One region of the Streptomyces sp. NPDC018947 genome, then DNA from elsewhere that is predicted to be linked to it. Evidence: riboswitches for the same ligand, from Rfam matches in the RefSeq annotation. Region 1 holds a riboswitch; each other region holds the start of a gene.
The links. Region 1 has a riboswitch for S-adenosylmethionine ahead of ACH499_RS09895 (amino acid ABC transporter permease). Riboswitches for the same ligand answer to the same signal wherever they lie in the genome.

Region 1 (5,109 bases):
GGTGCGGGCGACGGTGGCCGGGGACCCGACGAAGGTCTGCCGGCTGCCGGTGTGGATGACGAGGTCGCGGATGGACCACTTGTTGGCCTCGGCGAGCTCCCGCCATGCGCGGGCGGTGGCCGGCGGGTCCCGGTACATGCGCACCTGGGCCCGGCCGCGGGCGATGTGGTCCCCGGCCACGTCCGGGTCGATGTCGGGCAGCGGGCCGTCGGGGTCGTAGCCGGACAGGTCGCGGTTCCAGACGAACTCGAGGTGCTTGAGGGCGGTGGCCCCGCTGACCTGCTGCCGGCGGACCTCGCGGGCCCGTTCCTCGGCGTCCGCGTCGGTGTCGCCGAGGACGAACGTGGCGGCCGGCAGGATGAGCAGGTCCTCGGGGCGGCGGCCGTACCTGGCGAGGCGGCTCTTGACGTCCCGGTGGAAGGCCCGGCCCTCCTCCAGGGTGGCGTACCGGCTGAAGACGGCGTCCGCGTCGGCGGCGGCGAACTCGCGGCCCTCCTCGGAGTCCCCGGCCTGGAAGATCACCGGGCGGCCCTGCGGGGAGCGGGGGACGTCGAAGCGGCCGTGGATGTCGAAGTGGTGGCCCCGGTGGACGAAGGCGCCGGCCTCGGCCTCGGCGAGGAAGGTGCCGGTGACCGGGTCGGCGACGATCTCGTCCCCGCGCCAGGAGTCGAAGAGTTCGTGGGCGGTGGCCAGGAACTCGCGGGCCCGCGAGTAGCGTTCCCGCTCCGGCAGGAAGCCGCCGCGGCGGAAGTTCTCCCCGGTGAAGGCGTCCCAGGAGGTGACGACGTTCCACGCGGAGCGTCCGCCGGAGAGGTGGTCGAGGCTGGCGAACTGGCGGGCGACCTCGTAGGGCTCGTTGAAGGTGGAGTTGATGGTGCCGGCCAGTCCGAGGCGGTCGGTGACGGCGGCGAGCGCGGCGAGGACGGTGAAGGTGTCCGGGCGGCCGACGACGTCCAGATCGTGGATGCGCCCGCCCTGTTCGCGCAGGCGCAGGCCCTCGGCGAGGAACAGGAAGTCGAACTTGGCGCGTTCGGCGGTCCGGGCGAAGTGCGTGAAGGAGCTGAACTCGATGTGGCTGCCGGCCCGCGGGTCGCTCCACACGGTGGTGTTGTTGACGCCGGGGAAGTGCGCGGCCAGGTGGATCTGCTTCAGCGGCTTGGTCATGGCGGGGGTCCTCCGGCTCAGGCGGTGGCGGTGGCGTAGCGGTTGGCGGGGCGGGCGAGGCCGAGGAGCCCGCGCAGGGTGTCCGCCTCGTAGGCGTCGCGGAAGAGCCCGCGGCGGCGCAGCTCGGGGACCAGGCCGCGGGTGATCGCCGGCAGGTCGTGCCCGAGTACGGCGGGTCGCAGCCGGAAGCCGGTCAGCCCGGCGGTGGCGAACTCCTCCAGCAGGTCGGCGAGTCGGGCCGGGGTGCCGGTGAAGACGCGGGCGTCGCTCGTGTACGGCTCTCCCGCGCTCTCGTCCAGGCGGTTCTTGCGGGCGTCGGCCTCGGCGGGGTCGTCGTCCAGGAGGACGACCAGGTCGGCGAAGACGTGCAGCGGCTCGGCGGCGCGCCCGGCCGCCTCCTGTTCGGCGCGGATCTCCGCGACGATCGCGTGTGCCTCGGCGGTGTCCCGCGGGGTGACGTAGCCGACGTCGGCCTGCCGGGCGAGGAGCCGGTACGGCACGCTCCAGTGGGCGAGGGCGGTGACGAGGGGCTGGCCCTGCGGGGGCCGGGGCGTGATGGAGGGGCCCTTGACACTGAAGTGCGGGCCCCGGAAGTCGATGTAGTGCAGCTTGTCCCGGTCGACGAAGCGGCCGGTGGCCACGTCCCGGATCTCGGCGTCGTCCTCCCAGCTGTCCCAGAGCCGGCGGATCACCTCGACGTGGTCGGCGGCCTCGTCGAACAGGCCGGCCACCAGCTCGCGGGCGGCCGGGCTCTCGTAGCTCTCGATGCGCGGGAGGGTGCGGCGGCCGAAGTGGGCGGCCTCGTCGGGGCGGGCGGAGATCTTCACGCGCACACCGGCGCGGCCGGTGCTGACGTGGTCGAGCGTGGCGATCGCCTTGGAGACGTGGAACGGCTCGGTGTGGGTGGCGGTCACCGTCGGCACCAGTCCGATGTGCCGGGTCAGGGGCGCGATCCGGGACGCGATCAGTACGGCGTCGAGCCGGCCGCGCACCTGGTCCGTGCGCTCGTCCGGGCCGAGGAGGCGGGAGGACTGCGGGGCGAGACCGTCCTCGATGGTCACGAAGTCGAGCAGGCCGCGTTCCGCCTCGGCCACGAGGCCGGCCCAGTAGGCGGCGGTGAACAGCTCCGTGGGGCGGGCGGCGGGGTCGCGCCACGATGCGGGGTGCCAGCCGGTGCCCTCCAGGGCCACGGCGAGGTGCAGGGGGGTGGGAGTGGTGGACACGGGTGTGCCTTCCTGGTCGTCCGTACGGGTACGCGGGCCTCGCGGTGGCGGGGCGGTGATCAGGGGCGGCAGCGGGCGCCGGCCCGCCGGCGGCGGTGCGCGGACGGTGCCGCCAGCTGCGGCCGGGCGGAGTGTGCCGGGGACCGCTCCCGCTCCGTCACGGCGTCTCGGGGACGTCGGCGGGTTTGAGCCGTACCGCCACCGGGTCCGGTTCGGCTGCCGGAGAGCCGGGCGGGGGCGGGCAGCACACCGCCCGGCAGACCGGACACGGCGCTGAGCGCGGCCACTTCGAGGGTGACGAGGAGGCCGTCGAGGACCGTGGGGCGCGGGAACCGGTGGCGGAAGCGGTCCCACTGGTGGACGGTGCCGGTGGCCAGGCCGTGGACGACCTCGGCGACGACGACCAGGACGGCCGCGGTGGCGATCCGGCGTCCGGGCCGGCGCGGGGGCGGCACCCGCTGGACGGCGGGCGGCCGGGGTGCGGCGGGGGTGGGCGGTGCCTCGGCGGGGGACACGGCGGCACCCGGGGGTTCGCTCATGGGAGGACTCCGGGGGATTCGGACACCCCGGGGTCGTGCGGTGAGCCGCTGGAGCGTCGCGGAGCGGCGGGAACCGCTCCGCCGCGCGAGGAGGCGCACGGGGAGGCACGGGACCGGGGCGGGAAGGACAACGGCACACCGCTCGGGCGGTGTTCGTCGTGGCCGTGCGACCGTCGCGGGCGTCGACGCTCGGGAAGGAGGTCAGCCTCGGCGGCGGTCGCGGCCGCGGCCGGTACACAGTGCGCTGCTGACGCGGAGCAGATCGACGCTCCGGTCGGCGACGAGCGGGCTCGGGTACGGGCGCAGGTGACCCCGGGGGCGGTGGTCCGCCGTCCTGGGAGCTGCGTCCATGTCCGTCACCGTCACCGTTCCGGCCCGTGGGCCTCGCGCTCGCCGAAGTGTCGTCCGGTCCGGTCGTCACCCGGGGCACCCCACCGCGGAGCGGGGGTCGCCGGTCAGCGGCCGGCGCTTGTCGCCGACGCCCATGACCGTACTTGGTCCGCAAGTAAGGCAGTTGACCGTTCGCGTGTCAACGCCGTCCCGTCAGGTGGGACGGCCTTCGAGATGGCGGGCGAAGGCCGGGTGCGTGCCCAGGCGCCGCACGTGGGCCCACAGGGCGGGGTGGTCGCCCGTGCGGTACGCGGAGGTGCCGAGCCGGGTGAGGGCCACCCAGACCTCCACGTCGGCCGCGGTGAGCCGGTCCCCCAGCACATGGCGGCGGGCGGTCAGCCGCTGCTCCAACTGGTCCCGCGCGGCCGGGTCGGCCGCCCGCGCGCAGAGCTGTTCGACGGCCTCGATCGCGGCCTCCGCGCCGCGGGGGTACAGCTCCGGGCCGGCCGAGGCGAAGTGCCGGGCGAGGTCACGCATGATGTCGGGCGCGTGCGTGCTGACGATGCGGCCCGACCAGCCGTCGCTGAGCACCGGCGCGACGGCCGGCCCCCGGTAGTGGTGCGCGCTCGCCTCGTACAGCGGGCGCAGCACCGAGTGGCCGCCGTCGGGACAGTCGGGTTCGGGGTCGAGGAGGCTCACCGGACACACCTCGTCGAGCCCCAGGAGACCGTGCACGACCGCGACGCGGAGACTGTCGCCGTGGCCGGGTGAGAGGTGGAGGCGGTAGCGGCGCGGCACGGCGTAGTGGCCGCTGCGCGGATCGCGGCCGACGCGTCCCCGGAAGGCGGGGGCGGGGGCGAGCGGTGTGACGGACATGGTTCTCCCCGGGTGCGGGCGCGCGCGGGGGCACGCGCGGCGGAGGCGGCGGGCTGCCATGAGCGGACACCGGGGGCGGGCGGCACCCGTGCGGGACCGCACGCCCGGTGCCGGACGGCTCAGCGCGGCGAGCTGATGGCGCTGCAGACGCGGAGGAGGTCGATGTGACGGCGGGAGGTGAGCAGGGGGCAGGCCGCCGGCGTACCGCTCGCGTCGCGGGTGACCGGCTGGAGGCGCCCCATGATTCCCTACCCGTTCACTAGGATTACCAGGGAAGTGTCGACCGGCGTCCCGGACGCGTCAAGGGGGCGTCCACGCGGTGGTCCGCGATGTGGGCCGGGAGGCCCGCCGGCCCGTCACCGGACCGGTCGGGGCGGCGCGTCGGACACCACCCGCGTGCCCAGGCCGCGCACCCGGTAGATGCAGGTGTCGTCGGCCCACAGCACCGCGTCCGCGATCGCGTAGGGGCCCCGCGCGTCCGTCCCTCTCTCCGTGATGTCCATGTCCACCCTGATCAGCCTGTTGGCCGGGGTGACCTGGCCACGATAGGTCCAGGTCGTCTCACGGCCCGGCAGCACGGGCTCGAACCGCGGGTGCGGGACGCCGTCCGCGGCGCCGTGTGCGAGGAGGTGGTACTGGAGGAGCTGGCACATGGCCTCCACGCCCAACGACCCCGGCTGCACCGGGTCCTGGAAGAAGTGGGCGCGGAAGAACCACTCCCCCGGGTCCACGTCCTTCTCCGCCCGCAGCCGTCCGAGCCCCGCACCGCCCCCGTCCGGCCAGTGGCCGGTGATCCGGTCGAGCATCAGCAGCATGGGGCCCGGCAGCCGCGGCCGCCCCGCGCGGTAACGGGCGGGCCGGACGCCCAGGTCGACCGTGGTGCCACCCGGCTCGTCGAGCCGGTCCCGGGCCCCGGCCGGCACCGGCACGCCCTGCTGGTGGTCGAAGGCGGACGGCGGGAAGTACCCGAAGACGGT
Region 2 (5,109 bases), on a different contig from region 1:
GCGGCGCAGCGCGCCTACTTCCGCCGCTGGGGCGTGATCCCCGCGGAGCTGTTCGAGGACTCCCCCGGTTCCGTCCTCACGCCCGTGACGGCCCTGTTCGTCCACGGGAGCTGGGTCCACCTGCTGGGCAACATGCTCTTCCTCTACGTCTTCGGCGCGATGACCGAGGCGCGGATGGGCCGGATCCAGTTCCTGCTGTTCTACCTGGGTTGCGGCGCCCTGGCGCTGCTCGGGTACGCGGCGGCCAACGCGCACTCCCAGGAGTCCCTGGTCGGGGCCTCCGGCGCGATCTCCGCGATCCTCGGCGCGTTCCTGTTCCTGTTCCCGTCGGCCCGGGTGACCAGCCTGCTGCCCTTCCTCCTCTTCCTGCCGCTGCGCTTCCCGGCGTGGCTGGTGCTGCCGTTCTGGGCGGCCCTCCAGTGGACGGCGGCGGGGCGGGCCGGTGACGGGCCGGGGGTGGCGTACCTCGCGCACCTGGTGGGCTTCGGGCTGGGCTTCGCCTTCGCCTGGGTGCGGTTCGGCGGTGGGACTAGAGTTGGGGGCGTTCCAGCGACGGCCCCCGAGGGAGAGAACCAGCCGTGATCAGCGCGATCGTCCTCATCAAGACCAGCGTGGACCGGATCCCAGAGATCGCGGAGCAGATCGCCGCGCTGGAGAACGTCAGCGAGGTCTTCTCCGTCACCGGCACCTACGACCTGATCGCGATGGTGCGGGTGAACCAGCACGAGGACCTGGCCGAGGTCATCCCCGGCCGGATCAGCAAGATCCCCGGTGTGGAGGGCACGGACACGCACGTGGCGTTCCGCACCTACTCCCAGCACGACCTGGAGGCCGCCTTCGCGATCGGCCTCGACAACTAGGGCCCGGCGTTCGGCTCACGCCCCGGACGTGTCCGGCACGCAACGGCCTTCCTCGGTGCGGTAGTTCCACCGGGCGCCCTCGCTCACCAACTCCCTGACGGCGTTCACGAACCGCTCGACGTGCTCGTCCGGGGTGCCCGCGCCGAAGCTCACCCGGACGGCGTTGAGGGACTTCTCCCCGGGTGCCGCCTCGGGCGCGCCGCACTCGCCCTGGGTCTGCGGGTCGCTGCCGAGCAGGGTGCGCACCAGCGGGTGGGCGCAGAACAGGCCATCGCGCACGCCGATGCCGTACTCGGCGGAGAGGGCGGCGGCGAAGTGGGAGCTGTTCCAGCCGTCCACCACGAAGGACAGGACGCCGACGCGGGGGGCGTCGTCGCCGAAGAGGGACAGCACCCGCACCTCGGGCACCGCGGCGAGCCCGTCGCGGACCTTGCCGATCAGGTACTCCTCGCGGGCCACCAGCGTCTCGAAGCCGGCCTCGGTGAGCGCCTTGCAGGCCGAGGCGATGGCGTAGGCGCCGATGACGTTGGGCGAACCGGCCTCGTGCCGGGCGGCGCTGTCGTGCCACTCCACGTCCACGCCCCCGTCCGCGCGCCGGCTCACCCTGCGGCTGGCGCCGCCGCCCGCGAGGTACGGCTCCGCCTCCCGCAGCCAGTCGGCGCGCCCGGCGAGGACGCCGGAGCCGAAGGGGGCGTACAGCTTGTGCCCGGAGAAGGCGACCCAGTCGACGTCCAGGTCGCGGACGCTCACCGGGTGGTGCGGGGCGAGCTGGGCGGCGTCCAGCACGATCCGGGCGCCGTGGGCGTGCGCGGCGGCGGCCAGTTCGCGCACCGGCCACAGCTCACCGGTGACGTTGGAGGCGCCGGTGACGCAGACCAGGGCCGGCCCGTACGGCTCGCGGGCGGCGAGCGCGCGCTCCAGGGTCTCCACGGCCTGCTCCGGGGTGCGCGGGGCGTCGAGGTAGGTGACCTGCGCGTCCCGCCAGGGCAGCAGCGAGGCGTGGTGCTCGGTCTCGAAGACGAAGACACGGCAGCCGGCCGGGAGCGCGGCGGCGAGCAGGTTCAGCGAGTCGGTGGTGGAGCGGGTGAACACCACCTGGTCGCTGTCGCGGCAGTCGAGGAACTCGGCGACGGTCCTGCGGGCGTTCTCGAACAGGTCGGTGGAGAGCTGCGAGAGGTACCCGGCACCGCGGTGCACGCTGCCGTAGTACGGGGCGTAGGCCGCCACGTCGTCCCAGACCCGCTGGAGCGCGGGCGCGCTGGCGGCGTAGTCGAGCGCGGCGTAGCTGACCTCGCCGCCGGTGACCAGCGGGACGGTGACGTCCCGGCCGAGGACGGGCAGCGGGGCGTGGACGGAGCGGTCGGCGGAAACGGCGGAGACGGACATGGAAGTACTCCCGTGAAGGCACGTGTCATCGCCACGCGAGCGACCAGGGCTCGAGCGTGGGACCGGTGGGGAAGAAGGGGATGCGGAGGCGGGGCTCTGCGGCCCTATCGCATTCGCTGATTCACGGGAGACTCCCTCGGACGACCCAGGACCCCTGGTTTCGCGAGGGGTCCGCGCTTGCCGTGAACCCTGCTGTCCACGGCCTGGTCTTCACCCGGGGCACCCCGCCACGGACGGAGGGTTGCCGGACAGTCGGCCGGGGCCGAATGACTGTCACTCATGACCTGGGAAGGAACGTACGTGAAGTGATCGCCGCCCCGCAACCCGAGTCCGGATCGCGGGACGGACGTCACCGACGGGGCGGTGCTACGCGTTGCTGGCGGCCACCCAGCGCTCCAGGGTCCGCCGGGCGGCGCCCGAGTCGATGGACTCGGCGGCCCGCTCCATGCCCGCCCGGATCCGCTCGGCCAGCGTCCCGCCGCCGCCTTCCAGGGCCACCAGGGCCGCGGCCGAGTTCAGCAGCACGGCGTCCCGCACCGGCCCCGTCTCACCGGCCAGCAGCCGGCGGGCGACATCGGCGTTGTAGGAGGCGTCGGCACCGCGCAGCGCCTCGACCGGGACCAGTTCGAGGCCGACGTCGCGCGGGTCGAAGGCCTCCTCGGTCACCGTGCCGTCCCGGACCACCCACACCCGTGAGGTGGAGGTGGTGGTCAGCTCGTCGAGGCCGTCGTCGCCGCGGAAGACCAGGGAGGAGTTGCCGCGCTCGGCGAACACCCCGGCGATGATCGGCGCCATCCGGGGATCGGCGACGCCGACCGCCTGGGCGTTCACCTTGGCCGGGTTGGTCAGCGGGCCGAGGAAGTTGAAGACGGTCCGCACCCCGAGCTGGCCGCGGGCGGTCGCCACGTGGCGCAGCGCCGGGTGGAACTTCACGGCGAAGCAGAAGGTGATCCCGGCCTCCTCGGCGACCTGTGCCACCCGCTTCGGCGTCAGCTCCAGATTGACCCCGAGCTTCTCCAGCACGTCGGACGCCCCGGACGCCGAGGAGGCGGCGCGGCTGCCGTGCTTGACGACCTTCGCGCCGGTGCCGGCGATGACGACGGCCGACATGGTGGAGATGTTGACGGTCCTGGCGCCGTCGCCGCCGGTGCCGACGATGTCGACGGTCTCGCCGGGCACGTCGATCACGTGCGCGTGCTCGTACATCGAGCGGACGCAGCCGGAGATCTCCTCGACGGTCTCGCCCTTGGCCCGCAGCGCCGTGGCGAAGCCCGCGATCTGCACGTCGGTCGCCTCGCCGCGCATGATCAGGTCCATCGCCCAGGCGGTGTCGCCGGCGGACAGGTCGCGGCCGTCCAGCAGCCGGTTCAGCAGGGCGGGCCAGGAGCGGCCCGCCGCGGTGTCGCCTCCAGCGGGGGTCACAGCGCTCATGAGCCGCTCCAGAATCGTGTGCGTCGTGGAAAGGGAGTGTGCTCCCACCCTATCCAGCCCCAGGACACGGCGAAGGGCCCCGTCCGCAGACCGGACGGGGCCCTTCGACCGTGGTGTGGCGACTGCTGGAGGTCAGTGGTGGCCGTGGCCGCTCGTGATCTCCTTGTATTCCTCGACGGTCGGCTTCGGGATCTGCGCTCCCTCGCCGTAGTACGCCTTGCTGAGCTTGGCGCGGAGCTTCTCCGCGGCCTTCGGCTTGCGCTCGACGCCGTTCTCGTCGACCGTCGGGCCGATCTCGGCCGGCTTGTACTGCTCGTGCGACGTGAGCGTGTGCAGCGCACCCTGGCTGAGCGGCTCGTGGACCTCGATGAACTCACCGTGCGGCAGGCGCTTGATGATGCCGGACTCGCGTCCGTGCAGCACCTTGTCCTTGTCGCGACGCTGGAGGCCGAGGCAGATCCGCTTGGTGACCACGAAGGCGATGACCGGGCCGACGAAGAACCCGATGCGCACGAACCAGGTGACCGCGTTGATCGAGAGGTGGAAGTGCGTGGCGACGATGTCGTTGCCACCACCGATCAGCATGATGATGTACGCGGTGACCCACGCGACGCCGAGGCCCGTGCGGGTCGGGGCGTTGCGCGGCCGGTCCAGGATGTGGTGCTCGCGCTTGTCACCGGTCACCCAGGACTCGATGAACGGGTACACGGCGATGGCCGCGAGGAAGACACCGAAGATCACCAGCGGGACGAACACGCCGAGGACCAGCGTGTGACCCCAGAAGTTGATCTCCCAGCCCGGCATGGCGCGGACCAGACCCTCGGCGAAGCCCATGTACCAGTCGGGCTGCGCACCGGTCGACACCTGGTCGGGCCGGTAGGGGCCGATGCTCCAGATCGGGTTGACCGTCACCAGGCCGGCGATGGCCGCGACCACACCGAAGACCAGGAAGAAGAAGCCTCCGGCCTTGGCCATGTAGACCGGCAGCAGCGGCATGCCGACGACGTTCTTGTTGGTCTTGCCGGGACCCGCGAACTGCGTGTGCTTGTGGTAGAAGACCAGGATCAGGTGGCCGACCACCAGGCCGAGCATGATGCCCGGCAGCAGCAGGATGTGGATCGAGTAGAACCGGGCCACGAAGTCGTGGCCGGGGAACTCCCCGCCGAACAGGAACATCGAGATGTACGTGCCGACGATCGGCACGGACAGGATCGCGCCCTGCGTGAAGCGGACGCCGGTGCCGGAGAGCAGGTCGTCCGGGAGCGAGTAGCCGGTGAAACCGGTGAACATGCCGAGGACGAACAGCAGGAAGCCGAACAGCCAGTTGATCTCACGCGGCTTGCGGAACGCGCCGGTGAAGAACACGCGCATCATGTGCACGAACATGCCGGCGAGGAAGATGATCGCCGCCCAGTGGTGGATCTGCCGGATG
Region 3 (5,109 bases), on a different contig from region 1:
GCGGAGACGGCCTCGACGGCCTTCTCGATACCGCGCTTCAGGGCCATCGGGTTGGCGCCGGCGGCCACGTTGCGCAGACCCTCGCGCACCAGGGCCTGGGCGAGGACGGTCGCGGTGGTCGTACCGTCACCGGCGACGTCGTCCGTCTTCTTGGCGACTTCCTTGACCAGCTCGGCGCCGATCTTCTCGTACGGGTCCTCGAGCTCGATCTCCTTGGCGATGGAGACACCGTCGTTGGTGATCGTGGGCGCGCCCCACTTCTTCTCGAGGACGACGTTGCGGCCCTTGGGGCCGAGCGTCACCTTGACGGCGTCCGCGAGCTGGTTCATGCCGCGCTCGAGGCCGCGCCGCGCCTCCTCGTCGAACGCGATGATCTTGGCCATGTGAAGTGGTCCCTCCAGGACTGGGGGTGATTCCTTCGGACCGCGCCCGCGCCCGCGACGGACGGCTCGCCGGCCTCGTGGTTCCTTCCCCACCCGGCCCGCGGGCCTCACCGACCCGGTCCTTCGTTGTCACTCTCACCTTCAGAGTGCTAACGCAATGATTAGCACTCGCCCCTGTCGAGTGCAAGCGCCCGCCGGGGATCGGGCCGCCGTCTCCGCCGCCCGCGAACACCGTCCGGGCCCGCCGCGGCCGGACAGACCGAAGGGCCCGCACCCCCAGTGGGGTGCGGGCCCTTCGGAGAAGACCGCCGGCTTGCGCGGCCGCACGTTCTCAGGCGCTGAGGCGGACCATGTCGGCCTGCGGGCCCTTCTGACCCTGCGAGATCTCGAACTCGACCCGCTGGCCTTCTTCGAGGGTGCGGTAGCCGTCCATCTGAATCGCGCTGTAGTGGACGAAAACATCCGCACCACCGTCGACCGCGATGAAGCCGTACCCCTTCTCCGCGTTGAACCACTTGACGGTGCCCTGAGCCATGCCTAACTCCCCTATTACTGGCCCTTGCACAGATCCACACTTCGCGGATCCGGGTCAGACCTCGCCCCCCGATGGGTGGGGGCGTGCGCCGGAACGCGTCGACCGCGGCTGAATGTATCTGTCCAACTGCCGTCTGCAACAGGTCAATCGGACGAGAAATCTGGACGCACCCGGTCCGGAATGTGGCCGAAATTCGCCTTAATTCAGGGCAAGTCGGGCCGCACAAAGCGAACAAAAGCCGCGAAATACGCCCACACTTTGGCTACTTCTTGTCGGGCGGACGGCAGAAATTCATGGGCGCCGATCTGGAGATCAGGGCCGCGTTCCCCAACTCTACCGCGCTCAATCACATGGAATTGCCCCCTCCGCTTCTCTCACGGAGGGGGCAATTCGATGAACTCTGCGTCACGCCGATTACCAAAGGTAACGGACGGGACCGTCAGCCGCCGGCGACGGCCGGGATGATGGACACGCCGGCGCCGTCCGGCGTCGCCGTCTCCAGGCCCTGCTCGAAGCGGACGTCGTCGTCGTTGACGTAGACGTTGACGAAGCGGCGCAGCTTGCCCTGGTCGTCCAGGACGCGGGCGGCGATGCCGGTGTGGTTCTTCTCCAGGTCGGAGATGACCTCGGCGAGGGTGGCGCCGTCGGCGGCGACCTCCGCCTGTCCGCCGGTGTAGGTACGCAGGATGGTGGGAATGCGAACGGTCACGCTCACGTGGAAACCTCCGGTCTGGTGACGACCCCGGGGGCGCGGGGCAGTGTGGGACATGCGGCTGTCGTCGCGGGCACGGCCGGCCGGCGACGGCCCGCGGACGGGTACGGCGGGACGGCCGCTAGACGAGCCCCGCCTCGCGGAACGAGTCCAGGCTGGGACGGATGGTCGCGGTCAGCCCGGTGCCCGCCACCGCGTCCAGCGTCTTGAGGCCGTCACCCGTGTTGAGGACGACCGTGGTCAGCGACGGGTCCAGGACGCCGTTCTCGATCAGCTTCTTGGTGACGCCCACCGTCACACCGCCGGCGGTCTCGGCGAAGATGCCCTCCGTGCGGGCGAGCAGCTTGATCGCCTCGACGACCCGCGCGTCGTCGACGTCCTCCACCGCGCCGCCGGTGCGGCGGGCGATGTCCAGGACGTACGGCCCGTCGGCCGGGTTGCCGATCGCCAGCGACTTGGCGATGGTGTTCGGCTTCTGCGGGCGCACCACCTCGTGCCCGGCCTTGAAGGCGGTGGACACCGGCGAGCAGCCCTCGGCCTGGGCGCCGAAGATCTTGTACGGCTTGTCCTCGACCAGCCCGAGCCCGATCAGCTCCTGCAGACCCTTGTCGATCTTCGTGAGCTGGGAGCCGGAGGCGATCGGCACGACGATCTGGTCGGGCAGCTCCCAGCCGAGCTGCTCGCAGATCTCGTACGCGAGGGTCTTGGAGCCCTCGGCGTAGTACGGCCGCAGGTTGACGTTGACGAAGCCCCAGCCCTCGCCGGCCGGGTCGCCGATCAGCTCGGAGCAGAAGCGGTTCACGTCGTCGTAGTTGCCCTCGATGCCGACCAGGTCACCGCCGTAGACGGCGGCCATGACGACCTTGCCCTGCTCCAGGTCGTGCGGGATGAACACGCAGGAGCGGAAGCCGGCCCGGGCGGCGGCGGCGCCGACGGCACCGGCCAGGTTGCCGGTGGAGGAGCAGGACAGGGTGGTGAAGCCGAAGGCGCGGGCGGCCTCCAGGGCCTGGGCGACGACGCGGTCCTTGAAGGAGTGCGTCGGGTTGCCGGAGTCGTCCTTGACGAACAGCCCGCCGGTGACGCCGAGTTCCCGGGCGAGGTTGTCGGCCTTGACCAGCTTGGTCCAGCCCGGGTTGATGTTCGGCTTGGTCGCCACGTCGGCGGGGACGGGCAGCAGGGGGGCGTAGCGCCAGATGTTCGCGGGGCCCGCTTCGATGCGCTTGCGCAGTTCCTCGGTGTCGTAGGCCGAGAAGTCGTAGGCGATCTCCAGCGGGCCGAAACACTCCTCGCAGGCGAAGACCGGACCGAGGGGGACGCGGTGGCCGCATTCCCGGCAGGAGAGCGCCGTGGCGGGGCCCAGATCGACGGGGGAGGCGGAGTCAGCGGGGGTGTCGGTGGTGCTTGCGACAGTCTGCACAGCCATGTGAGGCGAGGCCCTTTCTCCTCATCTTCCTCACGACGCATCTCGCCGTGAGACGGATTTGGCACCTTCCCTAGCCGGGAGCCTCGCGCTGCGATCGTCCGTGATCTGCGAGAACCGACTGGAGGGTTGCCGGGGCTTCATCGGGCCGTGTCCCTCTGCCCCTCTGGATGAGCGGTATGTGGTTGTTCTGCACTGGTTCACGCGTCGACCCCGGCATGTGCGGGTCCTCCGCGTTGTTCAAGACTGTAACCGACGCCCACGACAGTTGAGATAGTCGTCCGTACAGCGAGATGGATCACGAAGGAGCCCACCGACCGTGCTGGAAGAAGTCGAGCGCTGGCTGGGCGCGCGGTCCTGGTCCGTCGCGGACCGGCCGCTCGCCCGGATCATGGCCGCCAAGCGCGCCACCGGCCAGACGGTCAGTGTGGTGCTGCCCGCGCTCAACGAGGAGGCGACCGTCGGCGACATCGTCGCGGTGATCCGCCGCGAGCTGGTGCGCGAGGTCCCCCTCGTGGACGAGATCGTGGTCGTGGACTCCGGATCGACCGACCGCACGTCGGCGGTGGCCGCCGCGGCCGGGGCGCGGGTCGTCCACCGCGACGAGATCCTGCCCCGCCTGCCCGCGGTGCCCGGCAAGGGCGAGGTGCTGTGGCGCTCGCTGCTGGTCACGAGCGGCGACATCGTCTGCTTCGTCGACGCCGATCTGCGCGACTTCTGCGCGGACTTCGTCTCCGGCATCGTGGGCCCGCTGCTCACCGATCCCGAGGTGCACCTCGTGAAGGCCATGTACGACCGCCCGCTCGGCACGGCCGCCGGCGGGGGCGGCCGGGTCACGGAGCTGATGGCGCGCCCGCTGCTCAACATGCACTGGCCGCTGCTGGCCGGCTTCGTCCAGCCGCTCGGCGGCGAGTACGCGGCCCGCCGCTCGCTGCTCGAACGGCTTCCCTTCCCCGTCGGATACGGGGTGGAGCTGGGCATGCTGGTCGACGCCCTGCACATGGTCGGCCTGGACGCCCTCGCCCAGGTCGACGTCGGCGTCCGCAGGCACCGGCACCAGGACGGCCGGGCGCTCGGCCGGATGTCCGCCGCGATCTACCGCACCGCCCAGCTCCGGCTCGCCCGCGGCCATCTGGTGCGCCCGTCCCTGACCCAGTTCGAGCGGGGCGCGGCCGGTTTCGAGCCGCGCACCTACTCGGTGGACACCGAGGAGCGGCCGCCCATGGCGCAGATCGCGGAGTACGCGGCGCGGAGGGTGGCCTGACCCACGCCGGCGCCGGGGCACGTTTGAGCTTTTCGGGGCCGGGCTAGGTTGAGGCGTATGGCTTCAACCTTCGGTGCTGCTCAGGTACTGGTCGCCTCCAACCGGGGGCCCGTCTCCTACCAGGTGCGCGAGGACGGTTCGCTGCACGCCAAACGGGGCGGCGGCGGGCTGGTCTCCGGGCTGTCGGCCATCGGGCCGGACGCGGGGGCGCTGTGGGTCTGCTCCGCGCTCAGCGACGGCGACCGCGAGGCGGTGCGGCGCGGGGTCGGCGAGGACGGCGTCAGGATGCTGGACGTCCCGGCCGACGTGCACACGGACGCGTACAACGGGATCGCCAACTCGGTGCTGTGGTTCGTGCACCACATGCTGTACCAGACGCCCCTCGAACCCGTCTTCGACGCGGAGTTCCGGCGGCAGTGGGCGTCCTACGAGGCGTACAACCGGGCCTTCGCCGAGGCGCTGGCGGAGGAGGCCGCCGAGGGCGCGGTCGCGATCGTGCAGGACTACCACCTGACGCTGGTGCCGGGGATGCTGCGCGAGCTGCGGCCCGACCTCAGGATCGGGCACTTCTCGCACACGCCGTGGGCGCCGGTCGACTACTTCCGGATGCTGCCGGACGACATCGCCGAGCAGGTGCTGCGCGGGATGCTGGGCGCCGACCGGCTCGGGTTCCTCACCCGGCGGTGGGCCGACGCGTTCACCGCCTGCTGCGACGCGCTGGTGGGCGGGACCGGGGACACCGAGATCGGCGTGCACGGGCTGGGCGCGGACGCGGACTTCCTGCGCAAGCGGTCC

Region 2: linked by a shared signal. The riboswitch ahead of ACH499_RS01785 (aminotransferase class V-fold PLP-dependent enzyme) and the one ahead of ACH499_RS09895 (amino acid ABC transporter permease) in region 1 are both predicted to bind S-adenosylmethionine.
Region 3: linked by a shared signal. The riboswitch ahead of thrC (threonine synthase) and the one ahead of ACH499_RS09895 (amino acid ABC transporter permease) in region 1 are both predicted to bind S-adenosylmethionine.

What each region holds. Positions count from the first base shown of each region.
Region 1 covers NZ_JBIRZD010000003.1:412,442-417,550, reverse strand. Annotated here, with positions in the region: gene ACH499_RS09905 (NtaA/DmoA family FMN-dependent monooxygenase) at 1-1,164, opposite strand, end outside; gene ACH499_RS09900 (LLM class flavin-dependent oxidoreductase) at 1,182-2,387, opposite strand; partial or broken gene ACH499_RS09895 (amino acid ABC transporter permease) at 2,603-2,926, opposite strand; SAM riboswitch class IV at 3,308-3,416, opposite strand; gene ACH499_RS09890 (glutathione S-transferase C-terminal domain-containing protein) at 3,470-4,132, opposite strand; gene ACH499_RS09885 (putative leader peptide) at 4,252-4,374, opposite strand; gene ACH499_RS09880 (beta-ketoacyl synthase N-terminal-like domain-containing protein) at 4,489-5,109, opposite strand, start outside.
Region 2 covers NZ_JBIRZD010000001.1:389,929-395,037, forward strand. Annotated here, with positions in the region: gene ACH499_RS01775 (rhomboid family intramembrane serine protease) at 1-582, shown strand, start outside; gene ACH499_RS01780 (Lrp/AsnC family transcriptional regulator) at 579-860, shown strand; gene ACH499_RS01785 (aminotransferase class V-fold PLP-dependent enzyme) at 876-2,246, opposite strand; SAM riboswitch class IV at 2,415-2,531, opposite strand; gene trpD (anthranilate phosphoribosyltransferase) at 2,613-3,677, opposite strand; gene ACH499_RS01795 (cytochrome bc complex cytochrome b subunit) at 3,810-5,109, opposite strand, start outside.
Region 3 covers NZ_JBIRZD010000009.1:199,263-204,371, forward strand. Annotated here, with positions in the region: gene groL (chaperonin GroEL) at 1-383, opposite strand, end outside; gene ACH499_RS19060 (cold-shock protein) at 715-918, opposite strand; gene ACH499_RS19065 (MoaD/ThiS family protein) at 1,358-1,633, opposite strand; gene thrC (threonine synthase) at 1,752-3,053, opposite strand; SAM riboswitch class I at 3,072-3,227, opposite strand; gene ACH499_RS19075 (glucosyl-3-phosphoglycerate synthase) at 3,370-4,314, shown strand; gene ACH499_RS19080 (trehalose-6-phosphate synthase) at 4,372-5,109, shown strand, end outside.